4 regions of the Eggerthella guodeyinii genome follow, and region 2 is predicted to be linked to each of the others. Evidence: predicted binding sites of a transcription regulator. Region 2 holds the regulator's gene; each other region holds the start of a gene.
The links. The regulator LexA, encoded in region 2, represses DNA repair genes until DNA is damaged. The targets are predictions, from matches to a motif close to CNAACANNTGTTNG.

Region 1 (5,176 bases), 160 kb from region 2:
CGCTGGGCGGGGACGGCGCCGAAGGCGAACGTGTCGGGACGGTTGGGCCAGCCCATCCAGACGCGATCCTGCGGGGCGAACTCGGCGGGCATGAAAAAGCCGTCAGCTTTGGGATGAGACATGGATTCGGTGATCTGATTCATTCGATCTACCTCCTAATCGCATTGCATGATTGCGGAAAACGAGCCGCAGCTCGCTTGCGGGGCTGCGGCTCGTTGGCGGGTTCTAAAAGTCGTAGTTGTGAATACGGGGGGTGAGCAGGTCTTCGACCTTGCCCTGATAGTGGTTCTCGAGAGCCTCGCTCGTGTTGCGACGCAGAGGCCACAGGATGTAGACCAGGATGCCGCGCTGCGCGTAGAGTCGGTTCTCGCCCAGCGGAAGCAGAGCGGACTGGGGCCCGTCCCAAACCGCGTCGGTCATCTCCCAGTTGCGGTTTCCGGGCAGGTAATGCATGACCCACGCGCTCTTCGGAGCATGGGACAAGAGCTCTTCGTTGATCTGGTACTTCGGATAGAAGACGTCGAAGGCTTCTTCCTCGCTCACGCCTTCCTTGTGGTAGTTCACGACGCCGGTGTAGAAGAAGTCCGTTTCCGGGGCGTACTCGATCGGGTCCTCGGTGCAGATGATTTCTCCGTTGCCGTCCTCGGCGGCCTGCTTGCGGCACTGCTCGAGAAGATCCTCGCTCGGCCAGAACTTCTTGGGACCCGCGCAGATGACGCGGATGCCCAGACGGGGGAAGAGCGAGAGATGGTCCATGAAGACGCAGTCGAAACCGTCGGCACCGTCGCCGAGCCACATGAAGGTGCAGTCGGAGAGCTTCTTTCCTTGAGGCTTGCGCTCGATCATCGTGATGAGGTCGGCGATGACCTGCGTCGGATGGTGCTGCTCCTGGCTACCAAAGCCGTCGGCACGGAAATCGTTGCAGCTCATGCCGGAAATGACGGGGACGGTGGAGTTTGCCACGACCTCGTCGATGACGCGCTGGCTCTTGCTGCGGATCATGATGGCGTCTGCCATGCTCGAGATGATGGCCGCGGTCTCGGCGATGTCCTCCTGACCGGAGCCTGAGTGCAGAGAGCTGCCACCGAGGAACATGGCATGCCCGCCGAACTGGGTCATCGCGGTCTCGAAGCTCACGCGAGTGCGGGTAGACTGCTGGTCGAACATCATCGCAAGGGAGACGTCCTTGAGAAGGGGGAGGCGCACGCCTTTCTCTTCCATTTCCTTGAGCAGCAGACAGGTGTCGAGCAACTCGTCGATCTGCTCGACGCTCCAGTCGCTCAAACGGTTCATGTCCATGTAGTGTTCGTGCTTCACTTCCATCACTCCTTAGACTTCGCGGAACACCGCCTCTCGGGCTCCATTGGGTAAGAAGTGTATGGACGAGCGGGAATAACCCTCAATGACCCCTCGGAGCCATTTCGAAGGTGAGGGCGTCGGTACGATGGGGTGTTACTGCGCGTTCGGCGTGCGCAACGGCGGGGGAACCGCGTTGCGACGGCGGGTGAACCGCGTGAGATCCGCGTCGGATCGGCGTGGAAAAGCGCTATACTGTACGAACAAGTGTTTTGGTTGTCGTGAAACGAGGAGGCGACGGTGGCGAAGGAGCGCACGTACGTGTGCATCGACTTGAAGAGCTTCTACGCGAGCGTCGAGTGCGTCGACCGCGGGCTCGACCCGCTCGCCGCGAACCTGGTCGTGGCCGATCCCGAGCGCACGGAGAAGACCATCTGCCTGGCCATCACGCCGTCGATGAAGGCGCTCGGCCTCTCGAGCCGCTGCCGCGTGTTCGAGATCCCCGCGGGCGTGGACTACGTCATGGCGAAGCCGCGCATGCAGCGCTACATGGAGGTGTCGGCCGACATCTACTCGATCTACCTGCGCTACGTGTCGCCCGAGGACGTCCACGCGTACTCCATCGACGAGTGCTTCATCGACGCGACGCCGTACCTCGCGCTGTACCGGATGAGCGCCCGGCAGTTCGCCGTCATGCTCATGGACGCGGTGCTGGCCGAGACGGGCGTGTGCGCCACGGCGGGCGTGGGGTCGAACCTGTTCCTCGCCAAGGTGGCGCTCGACATCACGGCGAAGCACGCCGAGGACCGCATCGGCTACCTCGACCAGGCCGAATTCGAGCGCTCGATCCAAACCCACCGGCCCATCACCGACATCTGGAACATCGGCCCCGGCATCGCGAAGCGGCTGGCGAAGTACGCCGTGTACGACCTGCGCGGGGTGTGCGAGATGAGCGAGAGCACGCTCTACCGCGAGTTCGGCGTAAACGCGGAGTACCTGATCGACCACGCCCACGGCGTGGAGCCCTGCACCATCGCCGACATCCACGCCTACGAGCCCGGCGGGCATTCTCTGGGAAACGGCCAGGTGCTGCCGTGCGACTATTCCTACGACGAGGCGAAGGACGTGCTCAAGGAGATGGTGGACCAGCTCGTGCTCGACCTCGTGGACAAGCGCCTCGTGGCGGCGTCCATCTCCCTGTACGTGGGCTACGCGAAGGATCCGGGGGAGCGCGCGGGCGAAGCGGACGGCGCGTTCTTCGACGGCGGGCACGGCAGGCGGCCCGCGAGCGGCCGGCGCGGGGGCGCGCATACCGGCGGCACGCGCAAGCAGGCGGATCGCACGAACCTCTACTCGAAGCTCATGCCGCGGTTCCTCGAGCTGTTCGAGGAGACGACGCGCGCCGACGCGCCCATCCGCCGCATCAACGTGGGCTTCGGCGGCGTGCTTCCCGAGGAGTTCGCCACCATGGACCTGTTCGCGGACGTGGAGGTGGAAGCCGAGGAGCGCCGGCTGCAGCGGGCCGTGCTGGCCGTGAAGGACCGCTTCGGCAAGAACGCGCTTCTGCGCGGGACCAGCTTGAAGGAGAAGGCCACGGCGCGCGAGCGCAACGAGCAGATCGGGGGCCATCATGCCTGAGCGCCGCCCCCGCGCCGACCGCGCGCAGCAGTTCATGCCCTTCGCCGCGCTCAAGGGCTACTACGACCTCATCCGCGAGCGCGAGCGCGTGGCAGAGCCGAAGCGCGAGCTGACCGACGAGGAGGCGCTCGAGCTGTCGCAGCGTCTCGCGCAGGTGGAACGCCGGACGATGGCGAGCGTCGTCTACCACGACGGCGAGGCGTACGTGACCGCGCGCGGCCTCGTCAGCGACATCGACCTCGCCGGCCGCACCATCACCGTCGTCCGCACCCGCATCCCCTTCGACGATATCGCGGAGATCGACGAAGGGGATGCGCTCTAGGCCGAACCGCCGCCGATGCGCAAGAGGTCCGAGCGTCTGAGCGGAGGCGCCCGCAGGGCGCCGTAGTCGAAGGATTGCACCATGGCGTGCAAGCTGCTTTCCAATGGGCGTACGTCTCTCAGACGCTCGGCTCCACGAAGCGAGCGAGGGCGTCGTTCCAGTAGCGCAGATACGTGCGGGCGTCGTTGCCGTCGAGGTCGAGCTGGTAGAGCCTGAACATCACCGTGCGGTTCTTCGGCTGCCATTGCTCTTCGTAGGTGTAGCGGTAGCTCATGCCGAGGCGCTTCATCACTTCGCCGCTGCGCGGGTTCTGCACGTCATGCGTGGCGGTGACGAAGGGCACGCCGTCGGCTCGCAGCCGCTCGAGGACGACGGCGCACGCTTCGGTGGCGATGCCCTGGTGCCAGAATGAGGAGCGCAGGCCGTAGCCGAGGTCGTGGCTTTCGCCCAAGCTGGCATGCACGTAACCGATGGGCGCGCCGCCGTCTTTCAGGCAGACGGCATAGGCATAGCCGCGGGGCTGCCGATAGACGCTCGCGTAGCGTTCCTCGAACACCGCGCGCGCCTCCTCCAGCGACTTCACGGGGAACCAGGGGAGGAAGGTGTTCGTCGCCTCGTCGGCGTAGATGGCGAAGAGGTCGTCGAGATCCTCCTCGTCAAAGCGCCTCAGGCGAAGCCGCTCCGTTTCCAGGTCGGGCGTGTTGAGCGGGTTCGAGGATGCGGTTTCGGGCCTCATGCCAGGTACCTCCCGGTGATGCTTTCGGGGTTCTCGGCTATCTCGGCGGGGGTGCCGACGGCGACTATGCGGCCGCCGGACTCGCCGCCGCCGGGGCCGAGGTCCACCACGTAGTCGGCGTTCGCGATGACGTCGAGGTCGTGCTCGATGACCACCACGGTGGCGCCGTGGGCGACGAGGTTCTCGAACACGCGCAGCAGGGTGCGCACGTCGAGCGGGTGCAGGCCGATGGTGGGCTCGTCGAACACGAACACGGCGTCGTCCTGCGTGCGCCCCATCTCGCTGGCCAGCTTGAGGCGCTGCGCCTCGCCGCCCGACAGCGCCGGCGTGGCCTCGCCGAGGGTGAGATAGCCCAGCCCCAGGTCGTGCAGCGTGTCCAGGCGGGCGCGCACCTTCTTCAGGTCGGACGCGGGCGTGCGCGCCTCGTCCACCGTCATGGACATGAGCTGGGGCAGCGTGCAGCCGGGGTCGTCGCAACCGGCGCCCGGCCGATGGACGAGATCGGCCTCGGGCGCGTAACGCGAGCCGCCGCACGCGGGGCAGACGATGTCCACGTCGGGCAGGAATTGCACGTCCAGGCTGATGGAGCCCGTGCCGTCGCAGACGGGGCAGCGCAGCTTTCCGGTGTTGTAGGAGAAGTCGCCCGCCTTCAACCCGGCCGCCTTCGCCTCGGGCGTGCGCGCGAAGGCGCGGCGCAGCTCGTCGTGCACGCCGGCGTAGGTGGCCACGGTGGAGCGCACGTTCGAGCCGATGGGCGTGGCGTCGATGAGGTTCGCCCGCTCGATGCCCGCGGCCTCGACGCGCTTCACGTGGGAGGGGAGCGCGCTGCCGCTCGCGTTCGCCGCCAGCGCCGGGATGAGGCTCTCCAGCACGAGCGTCGTCTTGCCCGAGCCGGACACGCCGGTGACGGCGGTCAGGCGGCCGCGCGGGATGGCCGTCTCGAGCGGCTTCACGGTGTGCAGCGCGCCGGTGGCCAGCTCGATGCGGCCGCGGGCGAACACCTCGTCTGCGGGGATGCGCTCGCGCACGCGCACGGTTTCCGCGCCCGACAGGAAGCCGCCGATGAGCGAGTCGGGGTTCGTCTCCACCTCGGCCAGCGACCCCTGCGCGACGACGCGCCCGCCGTCGGCGCCCGCGCCCGGGCCCATCTCCACCAGCCAGTCCGCCGCCCGCAGGATGTGCGC
Region 2 (5,176 bases):
CGTGCGTGCGGAGGACCTCGCGGGCAGCATCGTGCGCGTGCGGGTGGACGAGGCGAAGACGTGGTACCTCGCGGGCGAGGTCGTGGACGGGCGCGATGCGGCCCCGGAACGCTGATCCGGCCGCAGCGGGCGCGCCGTTCCCGTTGAGCGCCCCGGCGGTCTGCGTCGTCGGGCCCACCGCGTCCGGCAAGACCGATCTCGCGCAGGCGCTCGCCTTCGAGCTGGGCGGGGAAGTGGTCAGCGCCGACTCCATGCAGATCTACCGCGGCATGGACATCGGCACGGGCAAGCTGCCCGCGTCCGAGCGCCTCGTCCCGCATCACGGGTTCGACCTCGTCGACCCCGGCGAGCCCTTCTCCGCGGCGCTGTACCAGGAGTACGCGCGCGGCTGCTTCCGCGCCCTCGACGCCCGCGGCAAGCGCATCGTGCTGGCGGGCGGCACGGGCTTCTACGTGCGCGCGGCCGTCGACGCGTACGACTTCCCCGCGGGCGAGCAGGTGGGCAACCCCGTGCGCGACCGCTACCAGGCCGTGGCGCGCGAGCAGGGCGCCGAGGCGCTGTGGAAGCTGCTGGCCGCGCGCGATGCGGCGAGCGCGGATCTTATCCCGGCAGCCGACGTCAAGCGCGTCGTGCGCGCCTTCGAGCTGCTCGAGGAGGGCACGACCTACGCCGAGCAGCGCGCCCGGCTCGCGCAGCTCCCGCAGCTCGTGCCGGCCGTCTTCCTCGGCCTGGCCGTGGATCCCGACGCGCTGCGCGCGCGCATCGACGCGCGGGTGGACGCCATGGTGGAGGCGGGCCTCGTGGCCGAGGTGGAGGGGCTGCTGAGAAGCGGGTTCCGCGAAGGGGTCACAGCGCCTCAGGCCATCGGGTACAAGGAGATCGTCGACGCGCTCGACGGGCTCGTCTCCCTCGACGAGGCCGTCGAGCGGATCAAGCTGGCCACGCGGCGCTACGCGAAGCGCCAGCGCACGTGGTTTCGCAAGGACGCGCGCATCCGATGGCTCGACGCCACCGGGCGCGAGCTGCCGTCGCTCGTCGACGAGGCGCTCGGGCTGCTGGACGGCGGCGTTGCCTGACGGTTTCTCCGGACGGAAGGGCGCATGTGGTATGATACGGAGCCACAGGCAGGGTTCTGCCGTCGAACCGTTCAAGATCGGAGCACCTATCATGCAGACAGCACACGCGTTCCTCTAGCGGCCGCCGCCGCTTCCGACTGTCTCCGCGCGCCGACGCCGATGCCGGCGTGCTCGTCTTCGCATCGAAAGGTTGCATCCATGACGGAATACGAATCTGTTATCACGCGGGGCATGACCCCCGTCGCCGAAGAACGCCGCGAGCGCGCCGTGCTCGTCGGCGTTGACCGCCCCGGCTCCACCTGGCCCTTGGCGTCGTCGCTCGCCGAGCTCGAGCGCCTCGTGGACACGGCGGGCGCCGACGTGGTGGCCTCCACCACGCAGAAGCTCGACGCTCCCAACCCGCGCACGTTCGTGGGCACGGGCAAGGCCGACGAGGTGGCCGAGCTCGCGCGCGCCCACGCGGCCGATCTCGTGGTGTTCGACGACGAGCTGACGCCCTCGCAGCAGGCGAACCTCGAGAAGGCGATGGGCCGCGACGTGAAGGTCATCGACCGCACGGCGCTCATCCTCGATATCTTCGCCCTGCACGCCACCAGCAAAGAGGGGCGGCTGCAGGTGCGGCTCGCCCAGAACGAGTACCTGCTGCCGCGCCTGCGTGGCATGTGGGCCCACCTGGCCTCCAACCGCATGGGCGGCGGCGTGGGGTCGCGCTTCGGCGAAGGCGAGAGCCAGCTCGAGGTCGACCGCCGCATGGTGCGCAAGCGCATCACGTCCATCAAGCGCGAGCTCAAGCACCTGGCCGAGGTGCGCGCCGTCCAGCGCGAGAGCCGCTACGAGAGCGGCATGTTCAAGGTGGCGCTGGCCGGCTACACGAACGCCGGCAAGTCGAGCCTGCTCAACCGGCTGACGAATGCGGACGTGCTGGCGTACGACAAGCTGTTCGCCACGCTCGACTCGACCACGCGCAAGTTCGAGCTGCCCGAGGGCCGTGAGATCACCATCACCGACACGGTCGGATTCATCCAGAAGCTGCCGACGACGCTCATCGAGGCGTTCAAGTCGACGCTCGACGAGATCACGGGCGCCGACCTCGTGCTGCACGTGGTGGACGCGTCGTCGGACGAGTACGAGGCGCAGATCGCCGCCGTGGAGGACGTGCTCGGCCAGATCCAGGCGCAGGACCTGCTGCGCGTGCTCGTGTTCAACAAGTGCGACCTGCTCGACGAGGAGCATTTCGCGGCCCTCAAGGCGCGCCATCCGCAGGCGCAGTTCGCGTCGGCGGCGACAGGGGAGGGCGTGGGCGCGCTCGTCGACCACGTCGCCCGCGTCGCCTCGGCGCAGGACGAGCACCTCGACGTGCTGATCCCCTACAGCCGGGGCGACCTCGTCTCCATCGCGCACGAGCGCTGCCACATTCTCTCGGAGACGCACGAGGAGGCGGGCACGCGCATCGTCATGCTCGCGGGCCCTTCGTACGCCGGGCTGTTCAGGCCGTTCGTGCATGGCGGCGAGTAGGCCGTCCCCCTCGGGAGGGCGGCTGGCGCTCATCGGGTCGATCGCGCTCCTCGTGGCGGTCGACCAGGGCGTCAAGCTCGTCATCGCGCGGTGGGGGATGGGGTACAGCTTCTCCCTCGTCGGCGACGTCCTGCAGTACTATCCGACGGTCAACGAGAAGATGACCTGGGGCGGCAACTTCATCGAGGTGCTCAGCGTGCCGGCGGTGGCCATCGCCCTCAACGTGCTGGCCATCGCGCTGGCGCTCAGCGCGTACGCGTTCTACCGCGCGTCGGTGGAGAAGCCGGGCAAGGCGGCGGCCTTCGTGTTCGCCGTGGGCCTGGCCGGCTGCGTCTGCGGGCTCGTCGACCGCGTGTTCTGGGGCGGCAGCCTCGATTTCCTGCAGGTTCCCGGGGCGTTCGTGTTCGACGTGAAGGACTGCTACCTCAGCGTCTCGCTCGTCGTCTTCGTCGCGCTGGCGCTTGCGCACGGCGACGCGTTCGACCTCCGGGCGTACGGCTCGTACCTGGCATCCCGGTTGAGGCGCGACGCCAAATAGAAACGCCCCGTCGCTTCCATCGAGCGGCGGGGCGTTTCGTTGGTTCGGCGTGCGACGTTACAGGCGGCGGAAGACCGCGACCACCTTGCCGGCGATGGCGCAATCGGTGGTGATGATGGGGTCCATCGTGGAGTTCTCCGGCTGCAGGCGGATGTGGTCGCTTTCCTTGAAGAAGCGCTTCACCGTGGCGCCGTCGTCGATGATGGCCACGACGATGTCGCCGTTGTTCGCGACGGGCTGCTCCTTGACCACGACGTAGTCGCCGTCGTTGATGCCCGCTTCGATCATGCTCTCGCCGCGCACCGACAGCAAGAACGACGGGGCGTCGCCCACGATCTCGGTGGGAAGCGACAGGGTGTCGGTGATGTTCTCCTCGGCGAGGATGGGCGAGCCGGCCGCCACGTTGCCCACGAGGGGCACGCTCACGATGTTGCTGAAGCTGGGCGCGACGACGTTGGTGGCCAGCGCAGCGTCCTCGAGCGGATAGGTGAGCGCGATGGAGCGCGACTTGAGCGGGTCGCGCTTGATGAGGCCCTTTTCCTCGAGCGCCTTCAAGTGCACGTGCACGGTGGAGGGGGAGGAGAGGCCGAGGCTCTGGCATACCTCGCGCACGGTCGGGCCGTACCCTTTCTCCCGAATGCACTCCTCGATGCAGTCGAGCACCGCTTGCTGGCGCTTCGTCACTTTCTCGGCCATGGATCGTCCTTTCGTCGCCGCCCTATCTTCTACCGAACAAATGTATGAAATTTCTATTGACATGAACCTTTGTTCGACCTATTATATACGCGAACAAAGGTTCTACGCAAGAGCAGGAGGGCATAAAATGAAGAATTTTGAGATGAAATACCCCGTCGAGGGAACCTCGGCCCTTCAACCGAAGCTCGATTCGGCACCTGCTCGGCAGGCGCGCATTATCGCGTTTCCCGAGCGCGCGGCCCAAACCGGGCGCGGCGCGCATGCGGGGCGCGGCGATGCGTCGTTCGCGTCCGCCGTGCGCGCGGGCACGGCGCAAGGCGTGTCGTTCGGCCGCGTGCAGCGTTGGCAGGCGGTCGTCGGCGGGTGCGTGTTCGCGGCGCTCGCGTTCGCCAGCTTGTTCATGGGGCTGTAGCGCCCGTCGTTCTCCCACGGCCCGCAGCGGCCGTTCCATAACCCACAGATGCTGCGTTTCTGTGGCTGCGTAGCGCCTCCGCCACCCCGGAGGCGCGTCCATTCGGGGGTTTACGCATTCCGCCCGCCGTGGTAGACTCGGCCGAGCAGCAACCGTGCCGCGCCGCCGCACCCGCAGGCGAGCGCGCCTCGCGAAGGAGACAAGGAACATGAAGCGATAACGAAAGCCCTCTTTTCACCCCTTGCAGGTATCCATCAGCCGCATCGGGTGCGCTTTCGCCATCGTTCTCGACTCCGCCTCGCGCTTCATCCGCTTTCCCAAGCCGCTTGGCATTCCCTTCATCGGCATCGCTGAACGCTGCACCGAGCCGCCCGTGCGCCTCTCAGACGGAGGTCGCCATGTTCGTTACCGCCCATCATCTTTCCCATACCTACGAAGGTGCCGACGAGCCCGCGCTCGACGACGTCTCGCTCACGTTCTCGAACGGCTGGACGGGCATCGTCGGGCCGAACGGCGCCGGCAAGAGCACGCTCGCGCGCTGCGTGTGCGGCGCGCTCCCGCCCGATCGGGGGTCGGTGTCGCCCCGGACGCGCGGCACGATATGCGAGCAGTCCACCGCGCTGCCCCCTGCGACGCTCGAGGAGTTCGCCTGCGACTACGGCTCGACGGCCGTGAAACTGCGCGCGCTGCTGGAAATCGAGGACGAATGGCTGTGGCGCTACGATTCGCTGTCCCATGGCGAGCGCAAGCGCATCCAGATCGCCTGCGCGCTGGCCGCGGAGCCGCAGGTGCTCGCCCTCGACGAGCCGACGAACCACCTCGACGCGCCCACGCGTGCCCTCGTCGCGCAGGCGCTCGCCTCGTTCAAGGGCGTCGGGCTGCTCGTGTCGCACGATCGCACGCTGCTCGACGGTCTCGTGCAATCGTGCGTGTTCGTCG
Region 3 (5,176 bases), 870 kb from region 2:
GGGGAAACAGCACCTGGTAGACGCGCAGCACCTCGAACCCGCGCTCCGAGAACAGCTCGATGAGCAGCACCACGGCCGCGGCCAGCGCCAGCCCGCCGATGCCCGCCGCCGACGACGCGTCGGCCGACACCATGAACAGCCCCGCCACGAGCTGCCACACGAACCCGATGGCGCAGGTGCAGAACACCGGCTTCCATAGATCCCGCACGGTGGCCGCGGCAAGCGCCTTCGTCATGCGCGGCGACGGATCGGGAGCGATGATCTCGCGCAGGCTCAACTTCAGCGACGCGGCTGCGGCGACGGGCAGCACCGCGATCGTGCACACCGCCTGCGCGATCTCGGGCAGCGCATGCAGCGCAACGCTCAGCGCCACCGACAGAACCGCCGACAGGGGGATGTAGATCGCCGTGCGCGACGCGCCTTCGGACGCGAAGAACTGCTGCCACGACACGTAGAAGAAACCGGCCGCCAACCCGAGCAGCACGCCGGCGAGCGCCGCACCGCCCACCGTGGGCTGCCCGGCGAAGAAAACGACGCGAAACGCGAGGGCGCCCAACGCCAGAATCGCGCCGGCGGGAAGCGCGTAGCGCGGCGAGAAGACGGGCGCCCGCCGCTCGACGAGCACCGCCGCGAGCACCGCGACGATGACGCACGCCTGCTGGCACGTGCTGTACAGGTCGTACGTTTCCGACGACCCGGCGTGCGGCGCCGCCAGGCCGCCGAACATGATGGCCCACACGAAGGCGAAGCCGACGTGGTACCACCGCAGCGACCGCAGCAGCGTTTGAGCTTTCACTATGGACAACGAAGCATCCTCCCCTGGTAAACTTCCGTCCAACGATACCGCATCATGCCGCGCTCGTACACCGAGCAGCGCGACGCCGAGCGGAGAACCTACCGGTCGGCGTCGAGGGGCGTTTCTATCACGGCCGACGGGATGATGGGCTCGGTGCCGTACCCCAGCACGTCCATGGTGGAATCGGCCTCCTGCGCCAGCTCGGCGTCGGCCTCGTCCAGCAGCAACGCCAGCTCCTCGGGCGTGTCGGGCAGGTCGAGGTCGTAGGCGTCGGCCAAGGCGCGCGCCTGCTCGGCGCGCAGGGCGGACAGCTCGTGCTCGCCGGCCTCGCTCAGGTAGCCCGAAGCCAGCAGCAGGCTGCGCGCGATGTACTCGGACACGCGCGGGTCGACGCCCGACACCTGCATGACGCTCGCGATGGACTCCGGCGACAGCGACAGCAGCGTGGCGCCGTCGATGTCGGTGGCGTCGCCCACGGCGCGCTCCAGCATGTTGGCGGCGTCGCGCGGGTCACGATCTTCCACCGCCCGCGACCAGCTGCGGCGGATGGCTTCCGCGAACTGCAGCAGGATGCGCATGAGGTAATCCTGTTCGAGCATGCAAGCTCCTTTCAAAGGCCCGGGCGAACCCGGGCACGCGAGGTTACGAGGATGACGGAACCTTGATTCCCAGGTGGTCGTAGGCCCGCTCGGTGCAGATGCGGCCCTTCGGCGTGCGCACGAGCAGACCCTGCTGCATGAGGTAGGGCTCGTACACGTCCTCGAGCGTGTCGGTGTCCTCCGACAGCGCCGACGCGAGCGTGGTCAGGCCCACGGGCCGGCCGCCGAACTGCACGGCCAGCAGCTCGAGGATGCGGTTGTCCACCGCGTCCAAGCCGAGCGCGTCCACCTCGAAGAAGCTGAGCGCCTGCGCGGCCACGTCCTCGTCGATGACGCCGTCGCCGCGCACTTGCGCCCAGTCGCGCACGCGCTTGAGCAGCCGGTTCGCCAAGCGCGGCGTGCCGCGGCTGCGGCGCGCGATCTCGAGCGCGCCGTCCTCCTCGATGGCGACGTCCAGGATGGACGCCGAGCGGCGCACGATGGAGGCCAGCTCCTCGGGCGAGTAGTACTGCAAGCGGAACGCGATGCCGAAGCGGTCGCGCAAAGGACCCGTCAGCAGGCCGGTGCGCGTCGTGGCGCCGACGAGCGTGAAGCGCGGCAGATCGAGGCGGATGGAGCGCGCTGCCGGCCCCTTCCCCACCACGATGTCGAGGGCGAAGTCCTCGAGCGCGGGGTAGAGCACCTCCTCCACCATGCGGTTCAGGCGGTGGATCTCGTCGATGAACAGCACGTCGCCCTCTTCGAGGTTCGTGAGGATGGCCGCGAGGTCGCCCGTGCGCTCGATGGCGGGGCCGCTCGTCGTCTTGAGGTTCGCGTCCAGCTCGTTGGCCACGACGGCCGCGAGCGTGGTCTTGCCGAGGCCCGGAGGGCCCGAGAACAGGATGTGGTCCACCACGTCGCCGCGCGCCTGCGCCGCCTCGATGAGGATGGCGAGCGATTCCTTGATCTTCGTCTGGCCCAGGTAGTCGCCCAGGCGCTTGGGGCGCAGGCTGCGGTCGAGCGCGAGGTCGTCCTCGGTGAGCGTGGGCGTCACCGCGCGCGAGCGCGCGTCGGCCGGCGGCGCATCGTCGCGCCCCGCCCCCGCGCCCGCCTCGAACACGAGCCCTTCTATTTCAATGCCGTTGTCTGCCATAGCCGCCTATCCGTCCCGACGGCGCGCGCGGCGCCGCCCGGCTTCGCCTAGTTCGTTCCCAGTCGCTTCAGCGCATATTGTAGCAGCACGCTTTCGGCCGCGCCCTCGGGAGCGCCCTTGAGCGCGACGTCAGCCTCCTCGGACGTGAAGCCCATCGACAGCAGCGCCTCCCGCGTGCCCGCGAGGTTCGCCGCCGACGCGACCACGGGCGCCGCCTCGTCGAACAGGCCCGCAAGGCCCTCGTCGAACGAGCCCTTCAGCTCGAGGATGATGCGCGACGCCGTCTTCTTGCCCACGCCGGGGATGCGCTGCACCGCGGCCACGTCCTGCGCCTGCACGGCGGCCACGAGGCCCGCGGGCGAGAACGCCGACAGCGCGGCGAGCGCCACCTTCGGCCCCACGCCGCCCACGCCGATAAGCCGCTCGAACAGCGCTTTCTCTTCCAGCGTGAGGAAGCCGAACAGCGCGAGGCCATCGTCGCGCACCTGGAGGAACGTGTGCACCTCCACGGCGGCGCCCGCCTCGGGCAGCTTCGACAGCCCGGCCTGGGACATGCCCACGGCGTAGCCGATGCCGTTCACCTCGATGTAGGCGGTCGTGGCGGTCTTCGCGGCCAGCACCCCTTTGAGAAACGCGATCATAGCCTGTCCTTTCCAGCGGAAGCATCGCACGCGGGAACGCCGCGATCGGGAACGTCGTAGGCCGCGCACGCCGCGCCCGTGCGGCGCGCAAAGCCCTCGTGGGTGGTATAGCAGATGGCGGCCGCCAGCGCGTCGGCGGCGTGGTCGGGGCGCGGGATGTCCTCGAGCGCAAGCAGCTGGCGCACCATGTACTGCACCTGGTCCTTCTCGGCCGAGCCCGTGCCCACCACCGCCAGCTTGATCTGGCTGGGCGAGAACTCCAGCACCTCGAGGTCGCGCTCGGCGCACGCCACGAGCGCGGCGCCGCGCGCCTGCCCCGTGGCGAACGCGCTCTGCACGTTCACGCCGAACCACACCGTCTCGATGCCCACGCACGCCGGCTCGAACCGCGCGATCACCGCGGCCATCTGCTCGTGTATCTTCCGCAGGCGCTGGGCCAGCGGCAGATCCTTCGCCGTGGACACGCAGCCGTACGCCGTGCACGCGAGGCGCGGCCCGCGCTGCTCCACGATGCCCCAGCCCGTGTTGGCCAGGCCGGGGTCGATCCCTAGGATGGTTCGTTCGGTGCGTGCCATCGATTCCTTCTCGTCGTCGCGCTCGCCGCGTCCGCGGCGGGCGCGTTTCGGTTGCAAACGTTTGTTCGTTGACATCCTAGCACAAAGCCCGGGAGTCAACCCTTGGAAGGCGCGCTTTTTCACAGCCTCGTCAGAGGCCGTTACCCATGCGTTCGCATCGCGACGCTCCATGCGCCCTCTTCGAGCTGGTACACTACGGGCAGACGCCCGGCCGAAGGGGAGGCGACGATGCCCAACGATACGTTCTCCATCATAGCGAAGCGGTTCTTCATCGCGACGACCGCCAACGAGCTCTGCAAGAAGACGAGCTTGGACGAGATCGCCGTCGACGAGATCTGCGAGACGGCCGGCGTGTCTCGCTCCGGCTTCTACCGCGCGTTCCACAGCAAGTACGACATCGCCCCCTGGTGCCTGCGGTTCCCGCTCGAGGAGGGTGTCGGCAAGATGGGGCGCTCGCTGACCTGCCAGGAGGGCATCGCCATCACACTTGAGATATTCGCGCTGTTCAAGGATCTGTTCAACGCCGCGAAGAAAACGTCCGAGATGCTGGTGTGCGACGAGGAGGAGCGCCGCCACGTGGTCGCCCTCATCCGCGAGACGCTGGAGACGCGCCACGGCACGAGCGTCGACGAGGCGCTGGCGTTCCAGATCGAATGGGTGACCGCGGCGGGCCTCGACGTTTCCGAGGACTGGATTCGCGGCACCATCGACAAATCGCCCGCCGAGCTGGCCGAGCTGTTTGCCAGCTGCTACCCTCCGCGGCTGCGCAAGCTGCTGGACGACCCCGTCGACCACGCCGACGACGGCGATTTCGACCTCAGCAGGTTCGTCGTGTCGATGCTGAGGCACGCGCCCGAGGAGACGCAGGCCTGAAACGCCCCGCCGCGCGCGTCCCCTGCTGGGACGGGCGCCCCTTCGCCGTCCCACGTTGGAAACGAGCGCCCCGTTCGTTTCTTGAGGATGCGCGTGCTCCGCCCGATCATGGAACGAGAATCCGAGGGGATTCCAATCCAGGGAAACGGAGGGGCATCATGGAAACAACCGATCGCACGTTCTCACGGAGGAGCTTCCTCAAAGGCGTCGGCATCGTCGGGGCCGCAGCGGCGACCGGGGCGGCGCTCGCCGGATGCGCGCCGTCCGGCGGCGACGCGCAGGAGGCGGCCGCGACGGGCGACGTTCCCGCGGTCACGCAGCGCCTGCTCGATCGCGGCATCATCGGCGCCGACCTGCCGGACGCGGCACCCATCCTCCCCGCCGAGGCGCCCGAGCGCTACGACGACGAAGCCGACGTGATCGTCGTGGGCCTGGGCGGCGGAGGGCTGGCCGCAGCGGGCTATCTGGCCGAACAGGGGCTCGAGGTCATCGCCATCGACAAGGAGGCCACCGTGGGAGGCGCGAGCCGCCACGCGGCCGGCTACGTCGACATCCTCGGC
Region 4 (5,176 bases), 1.4 Mb from region 2:
CGGGCGCCCTCCTTCGACATCGAGCAGGCTCGCAGCGTTCGGGTCGGCGCCTGCCTCCAGCAGCACGGACAGCATGCGGGCGGAGCTGTAGTCGCTGCCCGCGGCGCGCGCGAGCGGGCGTTCGGCACCGTACGGGTCGCCGCTCGCCGTGTACGACGGCAGTGGCTCGTTCACGTCGAGGGGCGCTCCCCGCTTCTCGGCGGCCGCGAGCACCGTCTGAGCGCACGGGGCCTCGCCGTAGGCGATGGCCACCTCCAGCAGCGAAGCGAGCGATTCGGGCCCCTCCGACGGGAAGGAGAACGCATCGGCGTCGAAACACGCCTGCAACGCTTCCGGCTCGTGTCGGGTGATGGCCTGGGAGAAGTCGGAGAACTCGTCGCCCTCCCCATCGCCGGCGATCGGAACCACCCACACGAGCACGAACCATACGAGCACGGGCACGCTCACCGCGTACAGCGCGATGGGCACGGCGACGAGCCCGCCCAGTCGTTTGCCTCGCTCGCGCCGCGTCTTCGTACGGCACGCGAACACGATGCTCACGACGGTAGCGGCCACGAACAGCCCGAACGCGACCGCGACCGCGCCCAAGATGACGAACGCAACCGCGCCCAGCACGGACAGCATGACCACGACCGAGAATCCGCCCACGGCCCCTCCCTCCCCTTTGTCGCTTCTCGACCTTCCGATCTCGTCGACATTCTAGCGCACGCGCGCTTCTTGCGGGACGCCGCGCGCGGTGCGACCCCTGCGGCACGCGCCTTACGAATCACCTTCAACGCGGAGATGAGGCCCGATTCTACCCGCGTCCCCGCGCCGAATCGCGCTACCATCGGAGATACGGCAACCCGAGGGGAGCGTTCATGAGATTGAGAAGCCGCGTGGCGTCCATCGCGTTCAAGTGCCTGATCGTCCTGGTAGGAGCCGTAGGCTTGCTCGATCAGCTGGGCCTTTTCGAGGGGTCGTTCAATCCCCGGTTCTTCTTCTACTTCACGAACCTCAGCAACGCGGTTGCCGTCGCCTATTTCATCGGCGCGATCGTTCACCTCGTGTGGCATCCCGGCGACGGCGCCGCGTGGGCGCCGCGGCTCAAGTACGCCGCCCTGATGGCCGTGACCGTCACCTGCCTGGTGGCGACGTTTTTGCTGGGAGGCGGGGTGCGACTGCCCGACGGGAGCTTCAGCTTCGCGGTGCTCGCCTTGCACTACCTCGTGCCCATCGGCTGCGTCCTCGACTGGCTGCTGTTCGACGAGAAGGGCCGCATGAGCAAGACGGGGCCGCTGGTGTGGATGGTGTTCCCGTTAGCGTACTTCGCCTATGCGATAGCCCTGGTCAACCTGTTCGGAGCGAACATGGGCTACGACGGCGCGTCACGCTACCCCTACCCGTTCATCGACATCGACGCGAACGGTGCGGGTACGGTTGCCGTCACCGCGGCGGTTCTGCTGGCCGCGTTCATCGCCCTGGGCTACGCGTACGTGGGCATCGACCGCCTGCTCGCGCGCATCGGCAAGCGCGCAGGCAGGCGCGCCGACGAGAAGCGACGCGACCGAAGCTGAAGCCCCACGCGCGCCGCCGCGCCGTGCGAGACGACGCTGCGGCGCGGGGCGCTCGCCGTGCGAGACGACGCTGCGGCACGAGGCGCTCGCCCCTCACGCTGCCGCGTGCGACGCGATCCCTACGACCTCCGGGCGCTGCCGTAGGCGGCGTTCTTGCGATTGCCGTAGGCGCTGCCCTTGCGGGCGTTCTTCTTGAGGTCCTTCAGCACGTCGTCCTCGCTGCCGCCCTCCACCTGGACGCGCAGCTTGACCACCTGGTCGCGAAGGCGTGCGGCTTCCTCGAAGTCCATGCTCTTCGACGCCGAGGCCATGTCGTCTTCCATCGACTGGATGATGCGCAGCACCTCCTCGCACGACAGCTCGGCCAGCTCTTTGTTCACCTGCTCGGCCGTGGTGGTGCCCATCTCGTCGGTGACGTAGCTCATGATGTCGTTGATGGCCTTGCGGATGGTCTGTGGCTCGATGCCGTGCTCCTCGTTGTACTTCATCTGGATAGCGCGACGGCGCTTCGTCTCGTCGATGGCCAGCGCCATGGAATCCGTCATCTTATCGGCGTACATGATCACCTGGCCCGACACGTTGCGGGCCGCACGCCCGATCGTCTGGATGAGCGAGCGGTGGTTGCGCAGGAAGCCTTCCTTGTCGGCGTCGAGGATGGCCACGAGCGACACTTCCGGCAGGTCAAGGCCCTCGCGCAGCAGGTTGATGCCCACGAGCACGTCGAACTCGCCACGGCGCAGGTCGCGCAGGATCTCCACGCGCTCGAGCGTCGCGATGTCGGAGTGCATGTAGCGCGCCTTCACGCCTTGGTCCAGCAGGTGGTCGGTCAGGTCCTCGGCCATCTTCTTCGTGAGCGTGGTGATGAGCACGCGCTCGTTGCGCGCAGCACGCTCCTTCGACTCGTCGATGATGTCGTCGATCTGCGACGCCGAGCCGCGCACGATGATCTCGGGATCCAGCAAGCCGGTCGGGCGGATGATCTGCTCCACCTGCTGCTGCGACACCTTCTGCTCGTAATCGCCCGGCGTGGCCGAGACGTACACGAACTGGGGGATGCGATCCTCGAACTCGTCGAAGCGCAGCGGGCGGTTGTCCAGGCAGCTGGGCAGGCGGAACCCGTGCTCCGCCAGCGTGATCTTGCGCGAGCGGTCGCCTTCGTGCATGCCGCGGATCTGCGGCACCGTCACATGGCTCTCGTCGATGATGCAGAAGAAGTCCTTCGGGAAGTAGTCGATCAGCGTGTAGGGCGGCTCGCCCGGCTCGCGTCCGTCCATGTGGCGCGAGTAGTTCTCGATGCCGGAGCAGAAGTTCATCGTCTCCAGCATCTCCAGGTCGTAGTTCACGCGCATCTCGAGGCGCTGCGCTTCCAGCAGCTTGCCTTCCTCCTTGAACTGCTGCAAACGCTCGCGCAGCTCGTCGCGGATGGTGCCCAGCGCGCGGTCCATCTTCGGACGCGCGGTCACGTAGTGCGAGGCAGGCCAGATGGGCAGCGCTTCGAACTCGTTGAGCACCTCGCCCGTCACGTTGTCGATCTCGGTGATGGACTCGATCTCGTCGCCCCAGAACTCGATGCGGATAGGATGGTCGGCATAAGGCGGGAACACGTCGAGCGCATCGCCGCGCACGCGGAACGTGCCGCGCTTCTGCTCGTAGTCATTGCGGTCGTATTGGATGTCGATGAGCTCGTGGATGACCTGGTCGCGATCCATGTCCTTCTGCTTGTCCACGAACACGGCCATGCCGGCGTAGTCCATCGGCGAGCCGATGCCGTAGATGCACGACACCGACGCCACCACGATACAGTCGCGCCGCGACAGCAGCGCCGACGTGGCCGCATGACGCAGCTTCTCCACCTCTTCGTTGATGGACGCGTCCTTCTCGATGAACGTGTCGGACGAGGGCACGTACGCCTCAGGCTGGTAGTAATCGTAGTACGACACGAAGTACACCACGGCGTTTTCGGGGAAGAATTCCTTGAGCTCGCTTGCCAGCTGCGCCGCAAGCGTCTTGTTCGGCGCCATGACGAGCGTGGGCTTCTGCACGGCCTCGATCACCTTCGCCATCGTGAACGTCTTGCCGGAGCCGGTGACGCCCAGCAGGTTCTGATAGCGCAGGCCATCCTCGATGCCCTTCGCCAGCTTCTCGATAGCCTGCGGCTGGTCGCCTGCTGGCTCGTACGGCGAAACCACCTCGAAGGGCGTGGCGGCAAGGCGAACCTCGGGCAGCTTGCCCTCCATTTCGATGCCTTCGATATTGGAAAGATGAGCCATGCTGCTCCTTCCGAATAACAGCGGAGCGCCGACGTGTCGGGCCGCGCGACGAAAAATCTCACAAGGGAACCAGTGTAGCACAGCCCCTTCGATATGAACATATGTTCGTTAGTAAATGGTTACGAAACAGGAGGTAGTCCGTGCTCCGAACTCATCCTGCCGCTTTCCAGCCCCTCGGCCGCACCGGAGCGGAGCAACAGCGAGAGCTGCTCGGTTGAGCGCTTCCAGCCGACACCCCTGGTCGAGCCCTCTCTTGACCATCTCGGCGTTGTAGCTTTCCAGGTTCGACAGGACGATGAGCTGAGCTTCGTCTACCTCGCTGGGAACGAGGTTCTCCTCCACGCCCTGGGCGCGGCACTATGCCGACGGCATCGGTCCGTTCGATCCACTGGCTTGGAGAGAGTGTGAAAGAATTGCTTCCCGACCGATCTTTAAAGGAATCGAATTCGACCCCTTTAAAACGCGGGTTGTGCAGCTTTTCCCAAAGACCGAGGAATTCGATGACGTCATGCGTCCTCAACCAGTTCTTAATAACGTCCTTCGGTACGGCACTTTTATATCGTGCGATATCGGTAAGCGACACATAGTCGGCATGAGATTCCCTCGTGTAGAACGTAACTTCGATACCTCGAGCATTGATCTTCTCGCGATCAGGCATGGAGCATGCACCTCTCTAAGGCGTTCCGAAATCTGAGAGGATCTCGCGGATCTTGCAAGCGTGGTACGGGCGACGCGGAACACCGTCGCCATCTATGGACATCCGACCATTCAAGTGATTCGAAGGCGCTTGCACTGGCTCTTTTTCTTGTACTAGCAGTATAGCACATAAATACATACATTTGTTCGTGAATAAAAGAAAACGAGGTGGACTCAGAATTGGCGGCGCTATGGCGGCAGTGATATACTCTCTCGCCGTTAATGACGGATACGGGGCGCGAGCCCCGTTCGTGATAGAAGGACTGATCGTGACCAACGCGCTGAAGAATCTTCCCGGGCTGGCGGTATGCGTGGCCATCGCCGTTCCGTGCTGGTTCGTCGGACAGCTGCTCCCCATCATCGGCGGGCCCGTGTTCGCCATCCTGGCCGGCATGGCCATCGCCGTGTTCTGGAAGCAGCCCACGCGCGGACCCGTGCAGACGGGCATCGCGTTCGCGGGCAAGAAGGTGCTGCAGGCCGCCGTCGTGCTGCTGGGCTTCGGGTTGAACCTCGCGCAGATCGCTCAGGTGGGCATGATGTCGCTGCCCATCATCGGATCCACCATCGCCACGGCGCTCATCACGGCGTTCGTGCTGCACAAGGTGTTGCACATGCCCTCCGAGATCTCGACGCTCATCGGCGTCGGATCGTCCA

Region 1: GS424_RS09275 (Y-family DNA polymerase) is a predicted target of LexA. The motif match lies at 1,557-1,570, and genes of this name have one in related genera.
Region 3: ruvC (crossover junction endodeoxyribonuclease RuvC) is a predicted target of LexA. The motif match lies at 3,798-3,811, and genes of this name have one in related genera.
Region 4: uvrB (excinuclease ABC subunit UvrB) is a predicted target of LexA. The motif match lies at 3,921-3,934, and genes of this name have one in related genera.

Annotation. Positions count from the first base shown of each region.
Region 1 is NZ_CP063310.1:2,212,410-2,217,585, reverse strand. Features, by position in the region: gene GS424_RS09285 (agmatine deiminase family protein) at 1-143, opposite strand, end outside; gene GS424_RS09280 (ornithine carbamoyltransferase) at 226-1,323, opposite strand; gene GS424_RS09275 (Y-family DNA polymerase) at 1,597-2,934, shown strand; gene GS424_RS09270 (YolD-like family protein) at 2,927-3,256, shown strand; gene GS424_RS09265 (GNAT family N-acetyltransferase) at 3,375-3,992, opposite strand; gene GS424_RS09260 (excinuclease ABC subunit UvrA) at 3,989-5,176, opposite strand, start outside.
Region 2 is NZ_CP063310.1:2,048,231-2,053,406, forward strand. Features, by position in the region: gene miaB (tRNA (N6-isopentenyl adenosine(37)-C2)-methylthiotransferase MiaB) at 1-115, shown strand, start outside; gene miaA (tRNA (adenosine(37)-N6)-dimethylallyltransferase MiaA) at 96-1,076, shown strand; gene hflX (GTPase HflX) at 1,275-2,591, shown strand; gene GS424_RS08485 (signal peptidase II) at 2,578-3,129, shown strand; gene lexA (transcriptional repressor LexA) at 3,187-3,825, opposite strand; gene GS424_RS08495 (hypothetical protein) at 3,968-4,237, shown strand; gene GS424_RS08500 (ATP-binding cassette domain-containing protein) at 4,636-5,176, shown strand, end outside.
Region 3 is NZ_CP063310.1:1,183,012-1,188,187, reverse strand. Features, by position in the region: gene GS424_RS04765 (helix-turn-helix transcriptional regulator) at 1-796, opposite strand, end outside; gene GS424_RS04760 (hypothetical protein) at 895-1,395, opposite strand; gene ruvB (Holliday junction branch migration DNA helicase RuvB) at 1,439-2,527, opposite strand; gene ruvA (Holliday junction branch migration protein RuvA) at 2,575-3,168, opposite strand; gene ruvC (crossover junction endodeoxyribonuclease RuvC) at 3,165-3,743, opposite strand; gene GS424_RS04740 (TetR/AcrR family transcriptional regulator) at 3,972-4,616, shown strand; gene GS424_RS04735 (FAD-binding protein) at 4,775-5,176, shown strand, end outside.
Region 4 is NZ_CP063310.1:3,400,493-3,405,668, forward strand. Features, by position in the region: gene GS424_RS14555 (ankyrin repeat domain-containing protein) at 1-648, opposite strand, end outside; gene GS424_RS14560 (Pr6Pr family membrane protein) at 861-1,556, shown strand; gene uvrB (excinuclease ABC subunit UvrB) at 1,676-3,826, opposite strand; gene GS424_RS14575 (YeiH family protein) at 4,792-5,176, shown strand, end outside.